DNA from 3 places in the Pantoea sp. SYBGC1 genome. Region 1 is predicted to be linked to each of the others. Evidence: riboswitches for the same ligand, from Rfam matches in the RefSeq annotation. Region 1 holds a riboswitch; each other region holds the start of a gene.

What was found. A riboswitch is a leader RNA that binds a small molecule or an ion and turns the genes downstream of it on or off. The one in region 1 is predicted to bind thiamine pyrophosphate.
Region 2: another riboswitch for thiamine pyrophosphate. It lies ahead of thiD (bifunctional hydroxymethylpyrimidine kinase/phosphomethylpyrimidine kinase); the one in region 1 lies ahead of thiB (thiamine ABC transporter substrate binding subunit).
Region 3: another riboswitch for thiamine pyrophosphate. It lies ahead of thiC (phosphomethylpyrimidine synthase ThiC); the one in region 1 lies ahead of thiB (thiamine ABC transporter substrate binding subunit).

The regions. Positions count from the first base shown of each region.
Region 1 covers NZ_JBXUNM010000004.1:125,980-133,370, forward strand. The annotation lists gene AC2CF9_RS09600 (MFS transporter) at 1-103, opposite strand, end outside; gene sgrR (HTH-type transcriptional regulator SgrR) at 361-2,022, shown strand; TPP riboswitch at 2,058-2,153, shown strand; gene thiB (thiamine ABC transporter substrate binding subunit) at 2,200-3,186, shown strand; gene thiP (thiamine/thiamine pyrophosphate ABC transporter permease ThiP) at 3,162-4,772, shown strand; gene thiQ (thiamine ABC transporter ATP-binding protein ThiQ) at 4,756-5,457, shown strand; gene AC2CF9_RS09625 (DedA family protein) at 5,454-6,215, opposite strand; gene polB (DNA polymerase II) at 6,359-7,391, shown strand, end outside.
Region 2 covers NZ_JBXUNM010000001.1:995,252-1,002,642, forward strand. The annotation lists gene baeR (envelope stress response regulator BaeR) at 1-650, shown strand, start outside; gene trhP (prephenate-dependent tRNA uridine(34) hydroxylase TrhP) at 787-2,157, shown strand; gene yegS (lipid kinase YegS) at 2,386-3,285, shown strand; gene AC2CF9_RS04655 (Gfo/Idh/MocA family protein) at 3,359-4,480, opposite strand; tRNA gene AC2CF9_RS04660 (tRNA-Asn) at 4,745-4,820, shown strand; gene thiD (bifunctional hydroxymethylpyrimidine kinase/phosphomethylpyrimidine kinase) at 4,892-5,692, opposite strand; TPP riboswitch at 5,762-5,858, opposite strand; gene AC2CF9_RS04670 (hypothetical protein) at 6,049-6,252, shown strand; gene ahpF (alkyl hydroperoxide reductase subunit F) at 6,310-7,391, opposite strand, start outside.
Region 3 covers NZ_JBXUNM010000016.1:13,574-20,964, forward strand. The annotation lists gene AC2CF9_RS17605 (aminotransferase-like domain-containing protein) at 1-762, shown strand, start outside; gene thiE (thiamine phosphate synthase) at 924-1,568, opposite strand; gene thiC (phosphomethylpyrimidine synthase ThiC) at 1,565-3,499, opposite strand; TPP riboswitch at 3,591-3,691, opposite strand; gene rsd (sigma D regulator) at 3,770-4,276, opposite strand; gene nudC (NAD(+) diphosphatase) at 4,363-5,136, shown strand; gene hemE (uroporphyrinogen decarboxylase) at 5,176-6,243, shown strand; gene nfi (deoxyribonuclease V) at 6,246-6,914, shown strand; gene AC2CF9_RS17640 (YjaG family protein) at 6,977-7,391, shown strand, end outside.

The sequences.
Region 1 (7,391 bases):
TTGGTGCCTGCAGCGCACCCGCAACGCCTGCCATAAAGGTGACAGCCATAAAAGCGAGATAGACCGGATCGGGGCGGCGCTGCCGCGTTAACAGCGACTTCATGCAGAAATCCCTTTGGAAAAAACAGAAAAGAGTAGCGAAAGAGCGTAGACGATTTCACACCGCTATGAAAAAAGCCAGCAGAGAAAAATCTGCTGGCGGTGTAATTGCACCCTACTCAGAAAAAATGTGCCACACGGGCGACACAGCTGGTTGAGCGCCACCCGGATCGGGTGCCTCCCGCTCTTCCATTAGCTGGCAGTATGCCTCTATTATAGGGCAGCAAACACTGAGCGAAATCGCCACGGAGTTCCCCTTTTATGTCTTCACCTCGTCTGCAGCAGCAATTTATTCGTCTCTGGCAGCAGTGTGAAGGTCAGGATCGGGCGACAACGCTTGATGCACTGGCCAGCAGCCTGCACTGTTCGCGGCGCCATATGCGCAACCTGCTTCAGGCGATGCAGCATGAAGGCTGGCTGACCTGGCAGGCTGAGGCGGGACGCGGAAAGCGTTCGCAGCTGCGCTTCCGCTGTACCGGTCTGGCGCTGCAGCAGCAGCGGGCAGAAGCGCTGCTGGAGCAGGACGGTATTGACCAGCTGGTTCAGCTGGTTGGCGACAAAGCGCAGGTGCGGCAGATGATTGCCGCCCACCTGGGCCGCAGCGTGCGTCAGGGAAAACATATTTTGCGCGTGCTCTACTACCGTCCGCTGCAGAACCTGCTGCCCGCCTCGCCGCTGCGCCGCTCCGAAACGCACCTGGCCCGCCAGATCTTCAGCGGCCTGACGCGCATAAATGAGGAAAACGGGGAAATTGAACCCGATATCGCTCACCACTGGCAGCAACTCTCCGCGCAGCAGTGGCGCTTTTATCTGCGTCCGGCCATCCGCTTTCATCACGGGCGCGAGCTGGAGATGGCCGATATTCTCGATTCGCTGCAGCGCAGCGCCGCTCTGCCGCTATTTGCGCATATCTCGCAGCTGCACTCGCCGGCGCCCTGGACGCTGGATATCACTCTGACCCAGCCTGACAGCTGGCTGCCGTGGCTGCTGGGCAGCGTCAGCGCCATGATCCTGCCGCGCGAATGGCCGTCCCTGCCCGACTTTGCCCGCCAGCCTGCCGGCTGCGGCCCTTACAGCGTGGTACGTAATCAGCAGACGCAGCTGAAAATTACCGCGTTTGACGACTACTTTGGTTACCGCGCGCTGATTGATGAAGTCTCCATCTGGGTGCTGCCGGAAGTCAGTGACGAGCTGGTCTACTCTGGCGTAAAACTGCAGGGCAGCGAGGCGGATGAGATAGCGGAAGAGAGTCGTCTGGAGGAGGGCTGCTACTTCCTGCTATTTGACCAGCGCTCCGCCTGGGGACGCCATGCCCGGTTCCGCCGCTGGGTCAGCGACCTGCTTAATCCGGTTACCCTGCTGCATCATGCCGATCCCGGCTATCAGCGTTACTGGTTTCCTGCCTGGGGCCTGCTGCCGCGCTGGCACCATCGCCGCAATCTGCGGGCGGCGGACAAGCCGGAAGGCCTGACCCGGCTAACGTTAAGCTGGTACAGCGACCACGTTGAGCATGAGGGCATCGCCAGCGCGCTGCGTCCCCTGCTGGCGATGCAGGGGGTTGAACTGATCACGCGAGTGGTGAGCTACGAAGCGTGGTTTGCCGGCGCCGGAGAGAGTGATATCTGGCTCGGCAGCGTTAACTTCACTCTGCCGCTGGAGTACGCACTGTTTGCGCAGCTCTATGAGCTGCCGCTGATGCAGCACTGCATTCCGCTGGCGTGGCATGAGGATGCTGCGCGCTGGCGTGAAAAACGCCTGCCGCTGGCTGAGTGGGCGCGCCAGCTGGTGGATCAGGACTGGCTGCATCCGCTGTTTCACCACTGGCTGCTGCTGGAAGGCCAGCGCAGCATGCGCGGCGTACGGCTGAACACGCTGGGCTGGTTCGATTTTAAATCTGCCTGGTTTGCGCCGCCGGCGTTATGACGCTTTCACGCCGTGGCGGAAATGTCTACACTAAGCCGTTCTCAACGGGGTGCCTGCGTTGTCAGGCTGAGAGAAACCCGTCGAACCTGATCCGGTTAATACCGGCGTAGGGATTTGAGATGTGCCTGCCTCAGATCCTTTGCGACTCACTCATATCCTCTCCTTAAGGAGCGCAAAGTGTTAAAGAACGTTCTGCCTGTCCTGCTGCTGTTATCCGCGCCGGTATTCGCCGCCAGACCGCTACTGACCGTCTATACCTATGATTCGTTCGCCGCTGAATGGGGCCCGGGCCCGGCGGTAAAGAAAGCGTTTGAAGCGGAGTGCGGCTGCGAACTGCGCTACGTGGCGCTGGAGGATGGCGTCTCGCTGCTCAACCGTCTGCGCATGGAAGGGAAAAACAGTAAAGCGGACGTTGTGCTGGGACTGGATAACAACCTTCTGCAGGCGGCGGAGAAAACCGGTCTGTTTGCTAAAAGTCAGGTCGATACCGCGGCGCTGCAGCTGCCTGAGCGCTGGCAGAACGACACCTTTGTTCCCTTTGATTACGGCTACTTCGCCTTTGTATATGACAAAAACCGCCTGAAGAATCCGCCTGCAAGCCTGCAGGAGTTGGTTGAAAGCCCGGAGAAATGGCGCGTTATCTATGAAGACCCGCGTACCAGTACGCCAGGACTCGGCCTGCTGCTCTGGATGCAAAAAGTGTTTGGCGATCGCAGCGACGCGGCGTGGCAGAAGCTGGCGGCGAAAACCGTTACCGTCACCAAAGGATGGAGTGAAGCGTACGGCCTGTTTCTCAAGGGCGAAGGCGATCTGGTGCTGAGCTATACCACTTCGCCCGCTTACCACATTATTGAAGAGAAGAAAGAGAACTACGCCGCTGCCACCTTCAGCGAGGGGCACTATCTGCAGGTCGAAGTCGCTGCACGGCTGGCCGGCAGCAAACAGCCGGCGCTGGCGCAGCGTTTTATGCAGTTTATCGTCAGCCCCGCTTTCCAGCAGACAATCCCCACCGGCAACTGGATGTACCCGGTGATCAAAAGCGATCTGCCGGCTGGCTATCGGGCGCTGAACGTGCCGCAAAAAGCGCTGCAGTTTTCACCGGCAGAAGTGGCTGACCAGCGCGCCGCGTGGATCAGCGCCTGGCAGCGGGCTGTCAGCCGCTGATGCCCGGCTGGCTGATACCCGGCGCGCTGAGCGCGCTGCTGCTGTGCGCCGTGGCGCTGCTCGCGCTGGGGGCGCTGCTGACGGCGGCCCCGCTGCCGGACATGCGCACACTGCTCAGTGACAGCTATCTGCACCACGTGCTGGCGTTCTCATTTGAGCAGGCGCTGCTTTCGGCACTCTGCTCCGTGCTGCCGGCCGTGCTGCTGGCGCGCGCGCTCTACCGCCGCCGCTTTCCTGGCCGCACGCTGCTGCTGCGTTTATGTGCGATGACGCTGGTGCTGCCGGTGCTGGTGGCGGTATTTGGCCTGCTGAGCGTCTACGGCCGCAGCGGCTGGCTGGCGCAGCTCTGCACGCTGCTGGGTATTCCCTACCACTTCTCTCCCTATGGCCTGCAGGGTATTTTGCTGGCGCACGTCTTCTTTAACCTGCCGCTGGCCACGCGCATGCTGCTGCAGGCGCTGGAGAGCATTCCGCCGGAGCAGCGTCAGCTGGCGGCTCAGCTTGGGCTGCGCGGCTGGAATCTGTTCCGGCTGCTGGAGTGGCCCTGGCTGCGCCGGCAGATCCTGCCGACCGCGGCGCTGATCTTTATGCTCTGCTTTGCCAGCTTCGCCACGGTGCTGGCGCTGGGCGGCGGGCCGCAGGCGACCACGCTGGAGCTGGCGATCTACCAGGCGCTGAGTTTTGATTACGATCCCGGCCGCGCCGCGCTGCTGGCGCTGCTGCAGCTCAGCTGTTGTCTGCTGCTGGTGCTGCTCAGTCAGCGCTTCAGTAAAGCGATCCCTGCCGGCAGTCAGACGCTGCAGGGCTGGCGCGATCCGCAGGATAGCGGGTTTGCACGCGTCAGCGACACGCTGCTGATTGCTCTCGCGCTGCTGCTGCTGCTGCCTCCGCTGGCGGCGGTGGTGGCCGATGGCGTGCGCGGCGGTGTGGCCGGCGCGCTGCAGCAGCCGGCGCTCTGGCAGGCCACGCTGACCTCGCTGCGCATCGCCCTTGGCGCGGGCGCACTCTGTGTGATCCTGACGATGATGCTGCTGTGGAGCAGCCGCGAGCTGCGTCAGCGCCAGCATCGGGCGAGCGCACAGGCGCTGGAGCTGAGCGGCATGCTGATTCTGGCGATGCCGGGCATCGTGCTGGCCAGCGGCTTCTTCCTGCTGTTTACCGCCACCTCCGGGCTGCCGGCGCGTGCCGACGGGCTGGTGATCTTTACCAATGCGCTGATTGCCATTCCCTACGCCATGAAAGTGCTGGAAAACCCGATGCGCGATATCACCGCACGCTATGCGCCGCTCTGCGCTTCGCTCGGTCTCTCCGGCCTCAATCGCCTGAAGCTGATTGAGCTGCGGCTGCTGAAGCGTCCGCTGGCGCAGGCGCTCGCCTTTGCCTGCGTGCTCTCGATTGGCGACTTTGGCGTAGTGGCGCTGTTTGGCAACGCCGATTTCCGCACCCTGCCCTGGTATCTTTATCAGCAGATCGGCGCCTATCGCGGTGCCGACGGTGCCGCGACCGCCCTGCTGCTGCTGCTGCTCTGCCTGTTACTTTTTACTCTGATGGAAAAACTGCCGGGACGCCATGCTGACACTCACTGATCTTACTTATCTTTATCAGCATCTGCCGATGCGTTTCAGCTTCAGCGCTCAGGCGGGTGAACGGCTGGCGATACTTGGCCCGAGCGGCGCCGGTAAAAGCACGCTGCTGAGCCTGATCGGCGGCTTTCTGCCGGTCAGCCACGGCACGCTGCTGATTAACGGCCGCGATCACACCCGCAGCGTACCGGCGCTGCGTCCGGTCTCGATGCTGTTTCAGGAGAACAATCTCTTTCCGCACCTTTCGGTGCAGCAGAATCTGGCCCTGGGTCTGCATCCGGGCCTGAAGCTCACGCGCGACCAGCGGCAGCTGCTGGGGGAGATTGCACACCAGACCGGACTGCATGATTTACTGACGCGCTTGCCTGGCGAACTCTCCGGTGGCCAGCGGCAGCGGGTGGCGCTGGCACGCTGCCTGCTGCGCAACCAGCCGGTACTGCTGCTGGATGAGCCTTTTTCCGCGCTCGACCCGGCGCTGCGCCGCGAAATGCTGCAGCTGGTGCGCACGGTGTGTGACGCACGCAATATCACGCTGCTGATGGTGTCGCACAGTCTGGAGGATGCGCAGCAGATTGCCGCACGCAGTCTGGTGATTGCTGATGGCCGGATCGAGTGGGATGGTGAGACGGCGGCGCTGCTTCGGGGTGAGAGCAGCAGCGCCGCGCGCCTGGGTATTACGCCAGCTTAAGCAAAGAAGACTTTCCAGAGCAGCTGCAGGAAAACAGGCATCATCGGATGAAACAGCAGCGCGATAAACGCGGCGCTGCCCGCTATGGCCATCAGCGGCGCCAGCCAGCGCAGGCGCGCTTTCGGCAGGTAGCGGGTTGCCCAGTCGCGCGTTTTGTCACTGCGCCACCAGCGCCAGAGCAGCCAGCCGCCCAGCCAGAGCAGAATCGTTACCAGCAGCAGCAGCCATTTAAAGCTGTCGCCCTGCGCCTGCGGCACATCAATGGCCACACCGGCGAGGATCCCCGGCAGCAGATAGGCGGGCGGCCACAAAATACAGCCGATGATATTGGGCGGCAGAAATTTCCGCGCCGGCAGCTCAAGCATACCGGCCGCCAGCGGGATCAGCGGACGTGTCGGACCGACAAAGCGGCCTACCAGCACGGTAAACATGCTGTGCTGATGCAGCGCATGCTCGGTCTTATCCAGCAGGCTTTGATACTTTTTCAGATACTTCCAGCGGTGCAGCGGCCCCTGAAACTTCCAGCCGATACCGTAGGAGATCCAGTCGCCCAGCAGGCAGCCAATCAGCCCCGCCGCCCACGCCGGATAGAGGCCAATCTGACCGCTGCCCACCAGCGCCCCCAGGCTGGCCATCAGCACGGTACCCGGCAGCAGCAGACCCACAAACGCCAGTGATTCAAGAAAGGTCACCAGAGCAACGGCGAACAGCGCGTACTCCAGCGATTGTGTAAACAGGTGTTGAATCCAGGCTTCCATAGCTATCCTCTGCGGAATATGAAGGCTGGATTGTCCTGAGCCTGCGTCAGGGCGTCAAGCTTTTCCCGCTGCGCTGCAGAGAGTTGCCGACACTGTATAAACATCCATGGTATACTGCGCATAATTTCTTCTCCGGAGTTACCGTGACAGAACCGCGCGCAGGCTATCTGCTGACCCGCCACTGGCGGGATACCCCTTCAGGCAGCGAGATCACGCTGTGGCTGGCAACCGATGCCGGACCGCAGCGGCTGGTGCTGCCCGCGCAGGAGTCAGTGGCGTTTATTCCCGAAGCGTTCCGCCGTCAGACCGAAGCGCTCATCCGCGACGAAGCCCACACCCGTCTGCAGTCGTTGACGCTGAAAGATTTCCATTGCCGTCCGGTGTTTGGCCTCTATTGCCGCAGCCATCGTCAGCTGCAGCAGCTGGAGAAACGTCTGCGGGAGAACGGCATCAGCGTTTATGAAGCCGATATCCGGCCGCCCGAGCGCTATCTGATGGAGCGCTTTATTACCGCCCCGGTCTGGTTCAGCGGCGAGCCGCGCGGTGATACTCTGATCAACGCCCGCCTGAAGCCGCATCCCGGCTACCGGCCGCCTCTGCGCTGGGTGTCGCTGGATATTGAAACCACCGAACGCGGCGAGCTTTACTGTATCGGGCTGGAAGGCTGCGGTCAGCGTCAGGTTTATATGCTGGGCCCGCCCAACGGCGACGCCAGCGCGCTCAGCTTTGAGCTGATTTACGTTGAGAGCCGCCAGCAGCTGCTGGAGCAGCTTAACGCCTGGTTCGCGCGGCACGATCCCGATGTGGTCATTGGCTGGAACGTGGTGCAGTTTGACCTGCGGGTGCTGCAAAAGCATGCCGATCGCTACGGCATTCCGCTGCGCCTCGGCCGTCAGCAGCAGCCGCTGGAGTGGCGTGAACACGGCTTTAAGCCAGGCATCTTTACCGCCCAGCTCGCCGGCCGCGTCGTCATTGACGGCATTGAAGCGCTGAAGTCTGCCTACTGGGATTTCCCCTCGTTCAGTCTGGAATCCGTTGCGCGCGAGCTGCTGGGTGAAGGTAAAGCGATCAATAATCCGTGGCAGCGCATGGAGGAGATCAACTGGCGCTTTGCCCATGATAAACCCGCGCTCGCGACCTATAACCTGAAAGATTGCGAGCTGGTGACGCGCATTT
Region 2 (7,391 bases), on a different contig from region 1:
CGCAGCTGATGATCGATTATCTGCAGGCGTCAAACTACCGCACGCATCATATTGCCAATGGCGGCGAGGTACAGGCCTGGCTGCAGCACACTACGCCAGCGCTGATGCTGCTCGATCTGATGCTGCCTGGCTGCGACGGCATGACGCTGTGCCGCGAGATACGCCGTCACTCCGATCTGCCGATTATTATGGTCACCGCCCGAACCGAAGAGATTGATCGCCTGCTGGGGCTGGAAACCGGCGCGGATGACTATATCTGTAAGCCATTCAGCCCGCGCGAAGTGGTGGCGCGGGTGAAAACGATTCTGCGGCGCGTGCTTAAATCGCCGGAAGAGGCGCAGCAGGCGTCGCTGCTGCTGATTGATGAGGGCCGCTTTCAGGCCAGCTGGCGAACTGCGCCGCTGGAGCTGACGCCGGCGGAGTTCCGCCTGCTGAAAACATTGTCGCTGGAGCCAGGCAAAGTCTTTTCCCGCGAGCAGCTGCTCAATCAGCTTTATGATGATTACCGCGTGGTAACTGACCGCACCATAGACAGCCATATCAAGAACCTGCGCCGCAAGCTTGAGGCGCTGGACGCCGATCAGCCGTTTATCCGTGCGGTATATGGCATCGGCTATCGCTGGGAAGCGGATATGTGCCGGCTGGCGTAGCCTGTTATTGATCCCGATCAATTTACTTCACTTCGCACCCTGCCTACAATTTCCGCCTCTTTTGCAGAGCCGCACGCCGCGGCTTCTGCTGTGGCCATCCGCGATGGTCAGCTGACCTGACATCAGTGAGTCTTCCATGTTTAAACCTGAACTGCTCTCCCCGGCGGGAACGCTGAAAAATATGCGCTACGCCTTTGCCTATGGCGCTGACGCCGTTTATGCCGGCCAGCCGCGCTATAGTCTGCGCGTCCGCAATAATGAATTTACGCACGGCAACCTGGCGCAGGGGATCGCCGAAGCGCACGCGCTGGGTAAAAAGTTCTATGTGGTGGTCAATATCGCGCCGCATAACGCCAAACTGAAAACCTTTATTCGCGACCTTACACCGGTGGTGGCGATGCAGCCCGACGCGCTGATCATGTCCGATCCGGGACTGATTATGCTGGTGCGCGAGGCGTTTCCGGCGATGCCGATCCACCTTTCCGTGCAGGCCAACGCCGTCAACTGGGCCACGGTGAAATTCTGGCAACAGATGGGGCTGACGCGCGTCATTCTGTCACGCGAGCTGTCGCTGGAGGAGATTGCGGAGATCCGCACGCAGGTGCCAGAGATAGAGCTGGAGATTTTTGTCCACGGCGCGCTCTGCATGGCCTACTCCGGTCGCTGCCTGCTCTCCGGCTATCTCAACAAGCGCGATCCAAACCAGGGCACCTGCACCAACGCCTGCCGCTGGGCGTATAAGGTCTCCGAAGGCCAGCAGGATGAGGTCGGCAATATTACCGGTATCCATGAACCGGCAGAACAGCCCGCTGCGGTGCCTGACCACCCTGCGCCAACCGACCGGCTGTTTCTGCTGGAAGAGAAGATGAAACCGGGCGAAGTGATGAGCGCGTTTGAGGATGAGCACGGCACCTACATCATGAACTCAAAAGATTTGCGTGCGGTGGCGCATGTGGAACGGCTGAGCGCAATGGGCGTGCATTCGCTGAAAATTGAAGGGCGTACCAAATCGTTCTACTACTGTGCGCGCACCGCGCAGGTCTATCGCCGCGCGATTGACGACGCCGCAGCGGGTAAACCTTTTGATACTTCACTGCTCGCTACGCTGGAAGGTCTGGCGCACCGTGGCTATACCGAGGGTTTCCTGCGGCGTCACACCCACGACAGCTACCAGAACTATGAGCAGGGCTTTTCCGTTTCTGAACGTCAGCAGTTTGTGGGCGAATTCACCGGCGAGCGGCGCGGCGACCGGGCGCAGATTGCGGTGAAAAACAAGTTCCTGCAGGGCGATGCGGCAGAGATTATGACGCCCCAGGGCAATCTGACCTGCACGCTGGAGGCGATGGAAAACGATCGCGGCGAGGCGGTCACTGTCGCGCCCGGCGACGGTCATCGGGTCTGGATCCCGGTGCCGGCAGAGGTGGATCTTCGCTTTGCGCTGCTGCTGCGTAATCTTCCTGAAGGCAATACCACCAGCGATCCGCACGGCAAAAATCGCACAAAATGAAAAAAAGGCGGCGAAGTTAGAACAGGATCACAGACGGTCACAGCGCCGCGCTTTAGAATCCCGCCTGCTGCTAATGAGTAACAATATCCAGCGTGCACGACCAGGAACCACCTCATTTACCCGCCCGGCTCCCCCGCGCGGGTTTTCTTTTTTCAGCGCCTGCCGATAAAGTTCCCGCCGCAGCTATGCTATAACCACATCCCTGTCTCACGTTTCAAGGAACTGAAGATGCACACTACACCGCTCACGCTGCTGATCCTGAATGGAAAAGGCGCCGGCAATGAAGATCTGCGCGCGGCCGTTGATACGCTGCGCGAAGAGGGCTTTAATCTGGCCGTGCGCGTCACCTGGGAAAAAGGTGATGGCGATCGCTATGTACAGGAAGCGGTTGCTCTGCAGGCGGAAACCGTTGTTGCAGGCGGCGGCGACGGCACCATAAATGAGATTGCCACCGCGCTGGCCGCGATACCTGAGGCCTCCCGTCCGGTACTCGGCATTCTGCCGCTGGGCACCGCCAACGATTTTGCCACCAGCGTGGGCATTCCGGCGGAGATGGAGCCGGCGCTGCGCCTTGCCGTGGTGGGCAAAGCCACCGCTATCGATCTGGCGCGGGTGAATGGCGACCGCTACTTTATCAATATGGCGACCGGCGGCTTTGGTACGCGTATTACCACTGAAACGCCGGAGAAACTGAAGTCCGCGCTGGGTGGCGTCTCCTACTTTATTCACGGCCTGATGCGCGTGGATGCGCTGAAACCTGACAGCTGCGAAATCAGCGGGCCTGGCTTCAGCTGGCAGGGTGATGCGCTGGTTATCGGTATCGGTAACGGTCGCCAGGCGGGTGGCGGGCAGCGCCTCTGCCCCGATGCGCTGATAAACGATGGTCAGCTTAACCTCAGCATCGTTACCGCGCAGGAGCTGCTGCCCACGCTGCTGCATTCGCTGACGCGCGATGATGAAAACCCTAATATTGTGTCGGCTCAGCTCGACTCGCTGACTATTCGTTCGCCGCATGAGATGACGTTTAATCTGGACGGTGAGCCGCTCAGCGGCAGCGAATTTACCATTGATGTGCTGCCAGGCGCGCTCAGCTGTCGCCTGCCGCCACAGTGCGCGCTGCTGGCCTGACGACGCACGTATCACCGGGTGCGCATTGATGCGCACCCGGTGGTTTACCGGGCAAACCGCTTAACCTTCCGGGTTATACCTTCATCCAGCGCCGCTCGGCCGCCGAAATCGCAATGGCTTCCAGCACCTTCTGTACCTGTAGCCCTTCGGCAAAGTCTGGCCACATGCGATCGCCTGCCGCAATGCCATTGATCAGATCGCGGATCTCCACGGTTTTCTGATCGTTAAACCCGATACCGTGCCCGGCGGAGACGCAGAAGCTGGCGTAGTCGGGATGCGCCGGTCCGGTGAGCAGCGTTTTAAAGCCCTGTCGTCCGGCAGGTTCATCGTGGATATAAAGCGCCAGCTCGGCCATGCGCTCCTGGGTATAGCGCAGCGTACCCCGGGTGCCGGTGACCACATAGGTCAGCCCCATCTTGCTGCCACAGGCAATGCGTGAGGTTTCAATCACGCCGTGCGCGCCATTGCTGAAGCGCAGCAGCGCGCTGGCCTGATCCTCGTTCTCAACCGGCAGCAGACGCGCGGGATCTTTAGGGTCGGGGCGCTGCGCGATTACCGTCATCATATCGCCGCTGACCTCCTCAATGTCGCCCACCAGATAGTGCGCCATATTGACGATATGCGCGGCCAGATCGCCGAGCGCGCCCAGCCCTGCCAGTTTTTTCTGACAGTGCCAGTCCAGCGGCGTCTGCGGGCTGGCGAGGTAATCTTCATTATGCGTGCCGTAAAAATGCACCACTTCACCAATCTCGCCGCGCGCAATGATCTCCCGCGCCAGCTGGCTGGTCGGATTTTTCATGTAATTAAAACCCACCAGCGTTTTTACACCCGCCCGCTCTGCCGCCTGCACCATCTCCTCTGCATCCGCCACGCTCAGCGACAGCGGCTTTTCCGAGTAGACATGTTTGCCGTGGCGGATCGCCTCCAGCGCCATCTCTTTATGCAGGAAGTTGGGCGCGCAGATATCGACAACGTCGATCTGCGGATCGCTGACCAGCTCGCGCCAGTCGCCGGTGGAGCGGGCGAAGCCAAACGTGGCCGCCTGCTTTGCCGCCAGTGCCGGATCGACTTCAGCCAGCATCTCCCGCACGATCTCACCTTTCAGGGCAAACACCGTGGGTGCCTGCGCATAGGCGATAGCGTGACACCGCCCGATATATCCGCTGCCGATCATTCCGATTCTGACTCTGTTCATGCTGCACCCGTGAAAAGTGGAGGAGGTTTCGCGGAATATATGTTTCATTTTTTGGCGCCACAATGGCGAAATGAAATATCTGTGATCATTGATGTGGAGCACACGACAAAATCAACAAATCCCGCTGTAATCTTGCAGTACTTTGGTGATATTCCTCACATTAAGTCAGGCGGTGGCGGTTTATTCAGCAGTCAGTAAAAATTTTGCAAAAGGGCTTTGACACGCAGCAGGCTGCCCGATATTATGCGCCCCGTTCCACACAATTCCTCTGTAGTTCAGTCGGTAGAACGGCGGACTGTTAATCCGTATGTCACTGGTTCGAGTCCAGTCAGAGGAGCCAGATTCTTAAAAAGAGCAGCCTGTAAGGCTGCTTTTTTTATGCCTGCGTGTTATCCGCCCGCTGCACCCGCCCTACCACCAGTGATGAAAGTGGTGTACCGGCCCGATGCCCTTTCCTGCCTCCAGCGAATCGGCCTGCAGCAGCGCCTGCTGCAGCCAGCCTTTTGCCGCCGTCACCGTATCAGCCCAGCTCTCATGCCGCGGCCGCAGCGCTGCCAGCGCCGCCGAAAGGGTACAGCCGGTGCCGTGAGTGTGACGCGTCGCTACGCGCGGGGCCGTAAAGCGGAAGCGTCCGCTGCGGGTAATCAGCCAGTCCGGGCTTTCCGCATCCTCCAGATGTCCCCCCTTCATCAGCACCGCGGCACAGCCGAGATCGAGCAGCCCCTCCCCCTGCTGCTGCATGGCGCGCTCATCGCGGGCAGGTGTTGTTTCCAGCAGCGCCGCGGCTTCCGGCAGATTGGGCGTGATCAGCGAAACCTGCGGCAGCAGCCGCTCACGCATTGCCGCCACCGCCTCTGGCGCCAGCAGCGCATCGCCGCTTTTGGCAATCATTACCGTATCCAGCACCACAAACGGCAGCCGCGCGCGCGCCAGTTTCTCTGCCACCACTTCCACGATAGCGCTCTCTGCCAGCATGCCGATTTTTGCCGTATCGATACGGATATCGCTCAGCACCGAATCCAGCTGGGCGGCGACAAACGCCGGTGAAATGTAACAGACCGACTGTACGCCACAGGTGTTTTGCGCCACCAGCGCGGTAATAACGCTGGTGCCGTAGGCGCTGAGTGCGGAAAAGGTTTTGAGATCGGCCTGAATGCCCGCGCCGCCGCTGGGATCGGTGCCGGCAATGGTCAGGGCATTGATACGGGGCAAGCCGCGCGGTAAAACAGAGGAAGGATGGGTCATCATAGCGCTCCTGTCAGGCGTACAGGAAGGCGAATGCGCGCAGGCATCTGACTTCCCTACGCTGGCATTATCCAGATCAGGTAATACGGGTATTTCTCAGCCTTCACAAAGAAGGGCACCCCGAGTCATGGTGTCTGTTACGACACACCGGCAGCTTAGGGGAAGCGATCGCCTGACGCAAGCCGCAGCGAGCAGAAAGCTTGATCTGCGCGGTAGCAGAAGCAGACAGAGCGCTGGAGTGACCGGTTTATTGATACAGCGCAAGCCGCGGCAACGCGGCTGCATGCTTAATCTGCTGCCGGATCACCCTGCCGGATATCACCATGCTTAACCTGCTGCGCCACCTTATTCCGCACGCTCACCGCTGGCATCAGATTGAGATCAGCCGCCACGGCGTCCTGAATCCTGCCGGACGTCACTGTCAGGCTACCTTTATCACCGCGCGCTGCCGCAGCTGTGGTGTACAGCTGCATAAGCTCTACTACCGCGACCTCAGCGATAGCGAAGCGCGCCGCTGGCTCGGCTGATTCAGCGCAAAAAAAAGCCCCGCAGCAAGGTGCGGGGCGCGGGCCGGACAGCGGATTTTACTGTGCAGGCTGGGTGCGGATCAGATAATCAAAGGCGCTGAGTGACGCTTTAGCGCCCTCGCCGCTGGCGATGATAATCTGCTTATACGGCACCGTGGTGCAGTCGCCGGCGGCAAATACGCCTTTCAGGCTGGTTTCGCACTTCGCATCGATAATCACTTCACCCATGCGGTTGCGCTCGACCGCGCCTTCAAGGAAGCCAGTATTAGGCAGCAGACCAATCTGAACAAAGATGCCGCTCAGCGCCAGCTCGTGCGTGGTCTGGGTGGTGCGATCCAGATACGCCAGCCCGGTGACTTTGCTGCCGTCGCCTTTAACTTCGGTGGTCTGGGCGTTGAGGATCACGTCGACATTTTTCAGGCTGCGCAGTTTATCCTGCAGCACTTTGTCAGCGCGCATCTCGCCGGCAAACTCCAGCAGGGTAACGTGCTCAACAATACCGGCCAGATCGATGGCCGCTTCCACGCCAGAGTTACCGCCGCCGATAACCGCGGTGCGCTTGCCTTTAAACAGCGGGCCGTCGCAGTGCGGGCAGTAGGTCACGCCTTTGGTGCGATACTGATCCTCGCCCGGTACGCCCATGTTGCGCCAGCGCGCACCGGTGGCGATGATGATGCTGCGTGATTTCAGCACCGCGCCGGAAGCGGTTTCAATGGCGTGCAATCCCCCTTCCTGCGCGGCGGGGATCAGTTTAATGGCGCTCTGAGTGTCAATCACATCCACGGCGTAATCATCAACGTGCGCGCGCAGTGATCCCGCCAGCTTCGCCCCTTCCGTTTTTGGCACGGAGATGTAGTTTTCAATATCTACCGTATCCAGTACCTGACCGCCAAAACGCTCGCCCATCAGGCCGGTACGAATACCTTTACGCGCGGAGTAGATAGCCGCTGCGGCGCCTGCCGGACCACTGCCGATAATCAGGACTTCATACGCGTCACGCTTGTTCAGCTCTTCTGCCGCACGCTTGTCAGCGTTGGTATCAACTTTTCCGACGATTTCGGCCAGGCTCATGCGGCCCTGCCCAAACTCTTTGCCGTTCAGATAGACGGCCGGCACGCCCATGACGTTGCGCTCGGTAA
Region 3 (7,391 bases), on a different contig from region 1:
GAGCTGGCGTTTGAGCAGTGGCCAATCAAAGCCGTAGTGGTGGTGCCAAACTGCAATAATCCGCTGGGTTTTATTATGCCGGAAGCGCGCAAGCGGGCGCTGCTGGCGCTGGCGCAGCGGGTTGATGCCGCCATCATAGAGGATGATGTCTATGGCGAGCTGGCATGGGACTACCCGCGTCCTGTCACGCTCAAATCGCTCGACATGGATGGCCGCGTGCTGCTCTGCAGCTCATTTTCAAAAACGCTGGCACCGGGGCTGCGGGTGGGCTGGGTGGCACCGGGTCGCTATCGCGACAGGGTACTGCATATGAAATATATCGGCACCGGATCCACGGCCACGCTGCCGCAGCACACCGTGGCGGAGTTTATTCGCCAGGGCCACTATCTCCCGCACCTGCGCCGTATGCGCCAGGTGTATCAGCGCAACTATGAAACATTCAGCTGCTGGGTGCGGCACTACTTTCCCTGCGGCATCTGCGTATCGCGCCCGCAGGGTGGGTTTCTGATGTGGATTGAGCTGCCGGAGGCGTTTGATGCGGTGCGGCTTAATGCCGAGCTGCGCGAGGCCAGCCTGCAGGTCGCCGTGGGTTCTCTGTTTTCCGCTGCGGGTAAATACCGTAACTGTCTGCGACTCAATTACGGCTTGCCCATGAATGAACAGACGGAGCAGGCGCTGGCGCGGCTGGGAACGGCGGTAGAGCGCGCCATGCAGGCGTGCAGCAGCGACAAACATCAGGCGGAGCAGCTGGTGGCGGAGTAAACCGGAAAGGCAGGGCTGGAGGAAGAGAAGGGGAACCAGCCCTGGCCCGCTGCAAATCACAGCGGGCAGACGTACTGTAACGGTTTCCGGCGCGCAGACGAGGCCTGCTGGCTACCCCTGCGGGCCGGCTTGCGCCATTTCTGCGCGGGTTACACCAATTTTCAGGCCTCTGCGATCGGCGTTCCGCTTCCCACCAGCCGCAGCAGATCAGCGGTGGCCGCGCGCCAGTCAGCCGCCTGCGTGATGGCGCTGACAACCGCCACGCTGCCGACACCGGTCGCCAGCACCTCAGGCACGCGCGCCAGTGAAATGCCGCCGATAGCGACCGCAGGGATACCCTGCAGATGCGGCAGGTGTTGCTGCAGCCGGACCACTCCCTGCGGCGCAGACGGCATCTGCTTGGTTTGCGTGGGGAAGATGTGCCCCAGTGCAATATAGGAGGGGCGCAGTGCCACCGCGCGCTCCCGCTCTGCGTCATCATGCGTTGAGATGCCCAGCCGCAGGCCCGCCTGCTGAATCGCCTGCAGATCCGCCACCTCCAGATCCTCCTGACCCAGGTGTACGCCGTATGCCTGATGCGCAATAGCCAGCCGCCAGTAATCATTAATGAACAGCCGTGCGTGATAGTGCCGGCCCAGCGCAATCGCTTCACGCACCGCGTCTTCTGCGTCCCGATCCGGCAGATCTTTGATGCGCAGCTGGATCGTGCGTACTCCAGCGGCCAGCAGGCGTTCGATCCAGCTGACGCTGTCAACCACCGGATAGAGTCCCAGCTGCGGGGCAGTCGCAGCAAACGCGGTTGTCATGCTTTCTCCTTACCGGTCGCATCAGCAGGATGATAGAGCTCGCCTCCGCGGCGGCGGAATGTTTCAGACATCTCTGCCATTCCCACTTCAGCCACTTCAACCGGCTGTGCCTCAGCCTGCTGGCGCGCCGCAAACTCCCGCACTTCCTGGGTAATTTTCATTGAGCAGAACTTCGGCCCGCACATAGAACAGAAGTGCGCAACTTTGCCCGATTCCTGCGGCAGCGTCTCATCGTGGTAGGCGCGGGCGGTATGCGGATCCAGCGCGAGGTTAAACTGATCTTCCCAGCGGAATTCAAAGCGCGCTTTGGACATAGCGTTATCGCGGATCTGCGCCCCAGGATGCCCTTTGGCCAGATCGGCGGCATGCGCGGCGATCTTATAGGTGATAAGCCCCTGCTTGACATCCTCTTTATTGGGCAGCCCGAGGTGCTCTTTCGGCGTTACATAGCAGAGCATGGCGCAGCCAAACCAGCCAATCATCGCCGCGCCAATACCGGAGGTAAAGTGGTCATAGCCCGGTGCGATATCGGTGGTCAGCGGGCCAAGCGTATAAAAGGGCGCTTCATGGCAATGGTCGAGCTGCTCGGTCATGTTGCGCCGGATCATCTGCATCGGAATATGGCCCGGTCCTTCAATCATCACCTGCACGTCATACTCCCAGGCGATTTTGGTCAGCTCACCTAAGGTTCTGAGTTCTGCAAACTGCGCCTCATCGTTGGCATCCTGAATCGATCCCGGGCGCAGGCCATCGCCCAGCGAGAGGGCCACGTCATAAGCGGCGCAGATTTCACAGATATCGCGGAAATGCTGATAGAGAAAACTCTCCTGGTGATGTGACAGGCACCATTTCGCCATGATTGAGCCGCCGCGCGACACGATACCGGTCAGGCGTCTGGCCGTCATCGGCACATAGCGCAGCAGCACGCCGGCGTGAATAGTGAAGTAGTCGACGCCCTGCTCCGCCTGCTCCAGCAGGGTATCGCGGAAAATTTCCCAGTTAAGGTTTTCAGCGATGCCATTCACCTTCTCCAGCGCCTGATAGATCGGCACGGTGCCGATGGGAACCGGGCTGTTGCGCAGGATCCACTCGCGCGTTTCATGAATGTAGCGGCCGGTGGAGAGGTCCATTACGGTATCGGCACCCCAGCGCGTGGACCACACCAGCTTTTCAACCTCCTCTTCAATCGAGGAGCTGACCGCAGAGTTGCCGATATTGGCGTTGATCTTCACCAGAAAATTACGGCCAATAATCATCGGTTCCGATTCGGGGTGGTTGATATTTGAAGGAATAATGGCGCGCCCGCTGGCGACTTCATCGCGCACAAATTCTGCGGTGATATTCGCCGGCAGGTGCGCACCAAAGGCTTCGCCCGGATGCTGCTGCAGCAGAACTTCGCTGCGAATCCGTTCGCGCCCCATATTTTCACGTATCGCGATAAACTCCATCTCCGGCGTCACGATGCCCTGACGGGCGTAGTGCAGCTGCGTGACGCAGCGGCCAGGCTTTGCCCGGCGCGGAGAAGGCAGCGATTCAAAGCGCAGATGGTCCAGTCCCTCATCGGCCAGACGCTGCTGGGTATAAGCGGAACTGCGCTGCATAACCGGTTCACTGTCATCACGCTCGTCTATCCACGCGGCGCGCAGCTTTGCCAGTCCCTGATGTACATCGATAGTGGCCTGCGGATCGCCATAGGCGCCAGCGGTGTCATAGACCGGAACCGGCTCATTGATTTCGTACTGTGGCTCCGCTTTGGTGCCGCCGGTATGGGTGGGGCTGAGCTGGATTTCACGCATCGGCACGCGAATATCGGCGCGGCTGCCGCTGATCCAGATACGCTGTGAGCTGGGAAAGGCGGTGCCCTGCAGCGAGTTGATAAAATCCTGCGCTTGCGCGCGCTGTTCACGACGAGAAGGTTTAGCAGCAGACATAGCAAAATTCCTGAAGTCAGTGGAAGTTGCTTGTCCGGAGTCCGGAAGGAGTAACAGCGCCTGCAGACAGGTAAAGTCCAATCGCGCGCTGATAATAGCTACTCTTGTTCCCTTCGCAGGTACTAACCTGATCAGGTTCCGCGGATCCCGAATTAACGGTCTCAGCCCCGAAGGGCACTCCGACAAGGTGTTTCTGTTCAAAACAATAAAAGCCCACTCAGCATAAGTGGGCTTTTACGGAATAACAAGGATTTTACAACTGCAGCAGGATCAGGCCGGACGCGCGATGGTACTGTCGTTTGCTACCGGCGGAGAAACCAGCTGGTTATCCCACGCCATCTGAATCAGCTTATCTTCCAGCGAGAAGCGCGAAGCCAGCGTTTCGCCTACTTCAGAGAGTGCCTGCTGGAATTCAACGCAGTTTTCATCCGTAATTGCCTGCTGCAAATGGGTGTCATACAGCTGCATGATGCGATCGGTATTGCTTTCAAGCGCCGGATAGAGATGCGCAGCAGCAACCAGCGGACTGTCACCCTGCAGATCTTTGATAATGCGCTCATACATGCTGAAGTGGCCGGTTGAGAGATAGTCCACCAGCGTATGGCAGAAATCATCCAGTGCCTGCTCGTTCAGCACCGCCAGCGCCTCTTTATTCGGCTTGATGCCAATTAATTCATAGTAAGTGACAAGCAGATGTCGACGCGCACGTAACCATGCATCGACTAATTCATTACCGCCACCGACACGCCTGGTCAGGTTATCTAACTGGGTAAGCATATGAGGCTCCCGGTGAGTTATAGTTGTTCATTACACTTAACATCAGACTTTCAGCGTGCCGTGCGACGCTAAGGACAACGAATAAGATGCAACGTGAGATCTCAAGCGTAGACGCTGGCTGGTGGATTGTCAGCTCTGAACAGAAACTTTGGTTGCCGCAGGGTGAGCTGCCGCACGGCTTAGCGGCAGATTTTGGTCTGGCAGGCCAGCACGGCATACTTATCGGTGAATGGCTGGGCGAAAACGTCTGGCTGATCCAGGCGTCGCGCCCGGAAAACATGGGCTCGGTGCGACAGGTTATCGATCAGGATACCGGACTGTTTCAGCTTGCCGGCCGGGGGGTGCAGCTGGCTGAATTCTACCGTTCCCACCGCTGGTGCGGCTACTGCGGCCATGAAATGCGCATCAGCCCGCGTGAGTTTGCCTGCCTCTGTACCCACTGCCGCGAACGTTACTATCCGCAGATTGCGCCCTGCATCATTGTGGCGATTCGCCGCGGCGACGAGATCCTGCTGGCCAATCACGCCCGCCATCGCAACAGCATCTATACGGTACTGGCCGGCTTTGTTGAAGTAGGCGAAACGCTGGAGCAGGCGGTGGCGCGTGAGGTCATGGAGGAGAGTAACGTACGGGTAAAAAACGTACGCTATGTGACCTCGCAGCCGTGGCCCTTTCCCCATTCGCTGATGACGGCATTTATGGCGGAGTATGAGGATGGTGAGCTGCAGCACGATGGAAAAGAGCTGCTCGATGCGGGCTGGTATCGCTTTGATGCGCTGCCCCAGCTGCCGCCGCCAGGCACCGTGGCCCGGCGCCTGATTGAGGACACCGTGGCGCTGTGTCGCGCCAGCGTGGCATGAAAATGCTACACTGACGCCCTTAGCATGAGAGAGCCCATTATGAGTGAACTGAAGAACGACCGTTATCTGCGCGCCCTGCTGCGCCAGCCTGTAGATGTTACCCCGGTCTGGATGATGCGTCAGGCCGGACGCTATTTACCGGAGTACAAAGCCACGCGCGCTGAAGCCGGTGATTTTATGTCGCTGTGTAAAAATGCTGAGCTGGCGTGTGAAGTGACGCTGCAGCCGCTGCGCCGCTATCCGCTGGATGCAGCGATCCTCTTCAGCGATATTTTGACCATCCCGGATGCGATGGGGCTGGGACTCTATTTTGAAACCGGCGAAGGTCCGCGCTTCTCCCGTCCGATTACCTGTCGTGCGGATGTTGATAACCTGCCGGTGCCCGATCCGGAGCAGGAACTGGGTTATGTGATGAATGCGGTACGAACCATCCGCCGCAATCTCAGGGGAGCCGTCCCGCTGATTGGTTTTTCCGGCAGCCCGTGGACGCTGGCCACCTATATGGTTGAGGGCGGCAGCAGCAAGGCATTTACCAAAATCAAAAAGATGATGTATGCCGAACCGCAGACGCTGCACACGCTGCTGGACAAGCTGGCGGACAGCGTGATCCTCTACCTCAATGCGCAGATCAACGCGGGTGCGCAGTCGGTCATGATCTTCGATACCTGGGGTGGTGTGCTGACCGGACGCGACTACCGCGATTTTTCGCTGAACTACATGCATAAAATTGTGGAAGGCCTGGTGCGTGAGAGCGAAGGCCGGCGCGTCCCGGTCACGCTCTTTACCAAAGGCGGCGGACAGTGGCTGGAGGCGATGGCTGCTACCGGCTGTGATGCGCTGGGGCTGGACTGGACCATGGATATGGCCGAGGCGCGTCGCCGCGTGGGTCATCAGGTTGCACTGCAGGGTAACATGGACCCGTCTATGCTTTATGCGCCGCCTGCCCGTATTGAAGAGGAGGTGGCCAGCATTCTTGCCGGGTTTGGCGAGGGTGAAGGACACGTGTTTAATCTCGGACACGGTATCCATCAGGATGTGCCGCCGGAACATGCAGGTGTGTTCGTTGAGGCGGTGCATCGTCTTTCGCGACAATATCATCAGGAATAAGCATGGATTTAGCCGCATTACGTCAGGAACAGCTGGCGCTGGCTGCTAACGTGGTGCGGCAGGACGATTTTGACGTTCTGCCGCCGCGCTTTATCGGCGGCGCTGATGTCGGATTTGAGCAGGGGGGTGAGGTGACGCGCGCCGCGATCGTCATTCTGGAATACCCCTCACTTACGCTGGTGGAGCATCGCATTGCGCGCATTCCTACCACTATGCCCTATATTCCGGGCTTTCTCTCGTTTCGGGAGATGCCTGCGCTGCAGGCGGCCTGGCAGCAGCTGACGCAGCAGCCCGACCTGCTGTTTGTGGACGGGCACGGCATCTCGCACCCCCGGCGCCTCGGCGTGGCGGCGCATTTTGGCTCAATCGTGGATATTCCCACTATCGGCGTAGCCAAAAAGCGGCTGTGTGGACGCTTTGCCGATCTGGACGCCGCACCCGGTAGCCGGCAGCCGCTGATGGATAAAGGTGAGCAGCTTGCCTGGGTGTGGCGCAGCAAAGCGCGCTGTAACCCGCTGTTTATCTCTACCGGACACCGTGTCAGCCTGGACAGCGCGCTGCACTGGGTTGAAGCCTGCATGGGCGGCTACCGTTTGCCGGAGCCTACGCGCTGGGCAGATGCGGTCGCCTCAGGGCGTCCGGCCTTTGTGAAGTGGCAAAATGCGCGCTGACGCTGTTTGTCCGCGCCTTTTGCGGTACACTGCCGCCAGCTAACCTATTGAGAGTAAGTTTGATGTTACAGAACCCCGTGCATTTGCGTCTGGCGAAGCTGGAAAGCTGGCAGCATATGACCTTCATGGCCTGTTTATGCGAGCGGATGTTCCCTAATTACTGGGCCTTCTGCGAACAGACCGGATTTGCCGATCCTCAGCTCTATCGCCGCATTCTTGATCTGGTATGGGAAAGCCTGACGGTGAAAGATGCCAAAATCAATTTCGACAGCCAGCTGGAGAAACTGGAAGAGGCGATCCCGGCTGGTGACGATTTTGATGTTTACGGTGTTCATCCGGCCATCGATGCCTGCGTAGCGCTGAGCGAAGTGCTGCACGCGATGCTGAGCGGTGAAACGCTGGAGCATGCGATTGAAGTAAGCCGCACCTCCATCACCACCGTGGCTATCCTGGAAATGACGCAGGCCGGACGCGAAA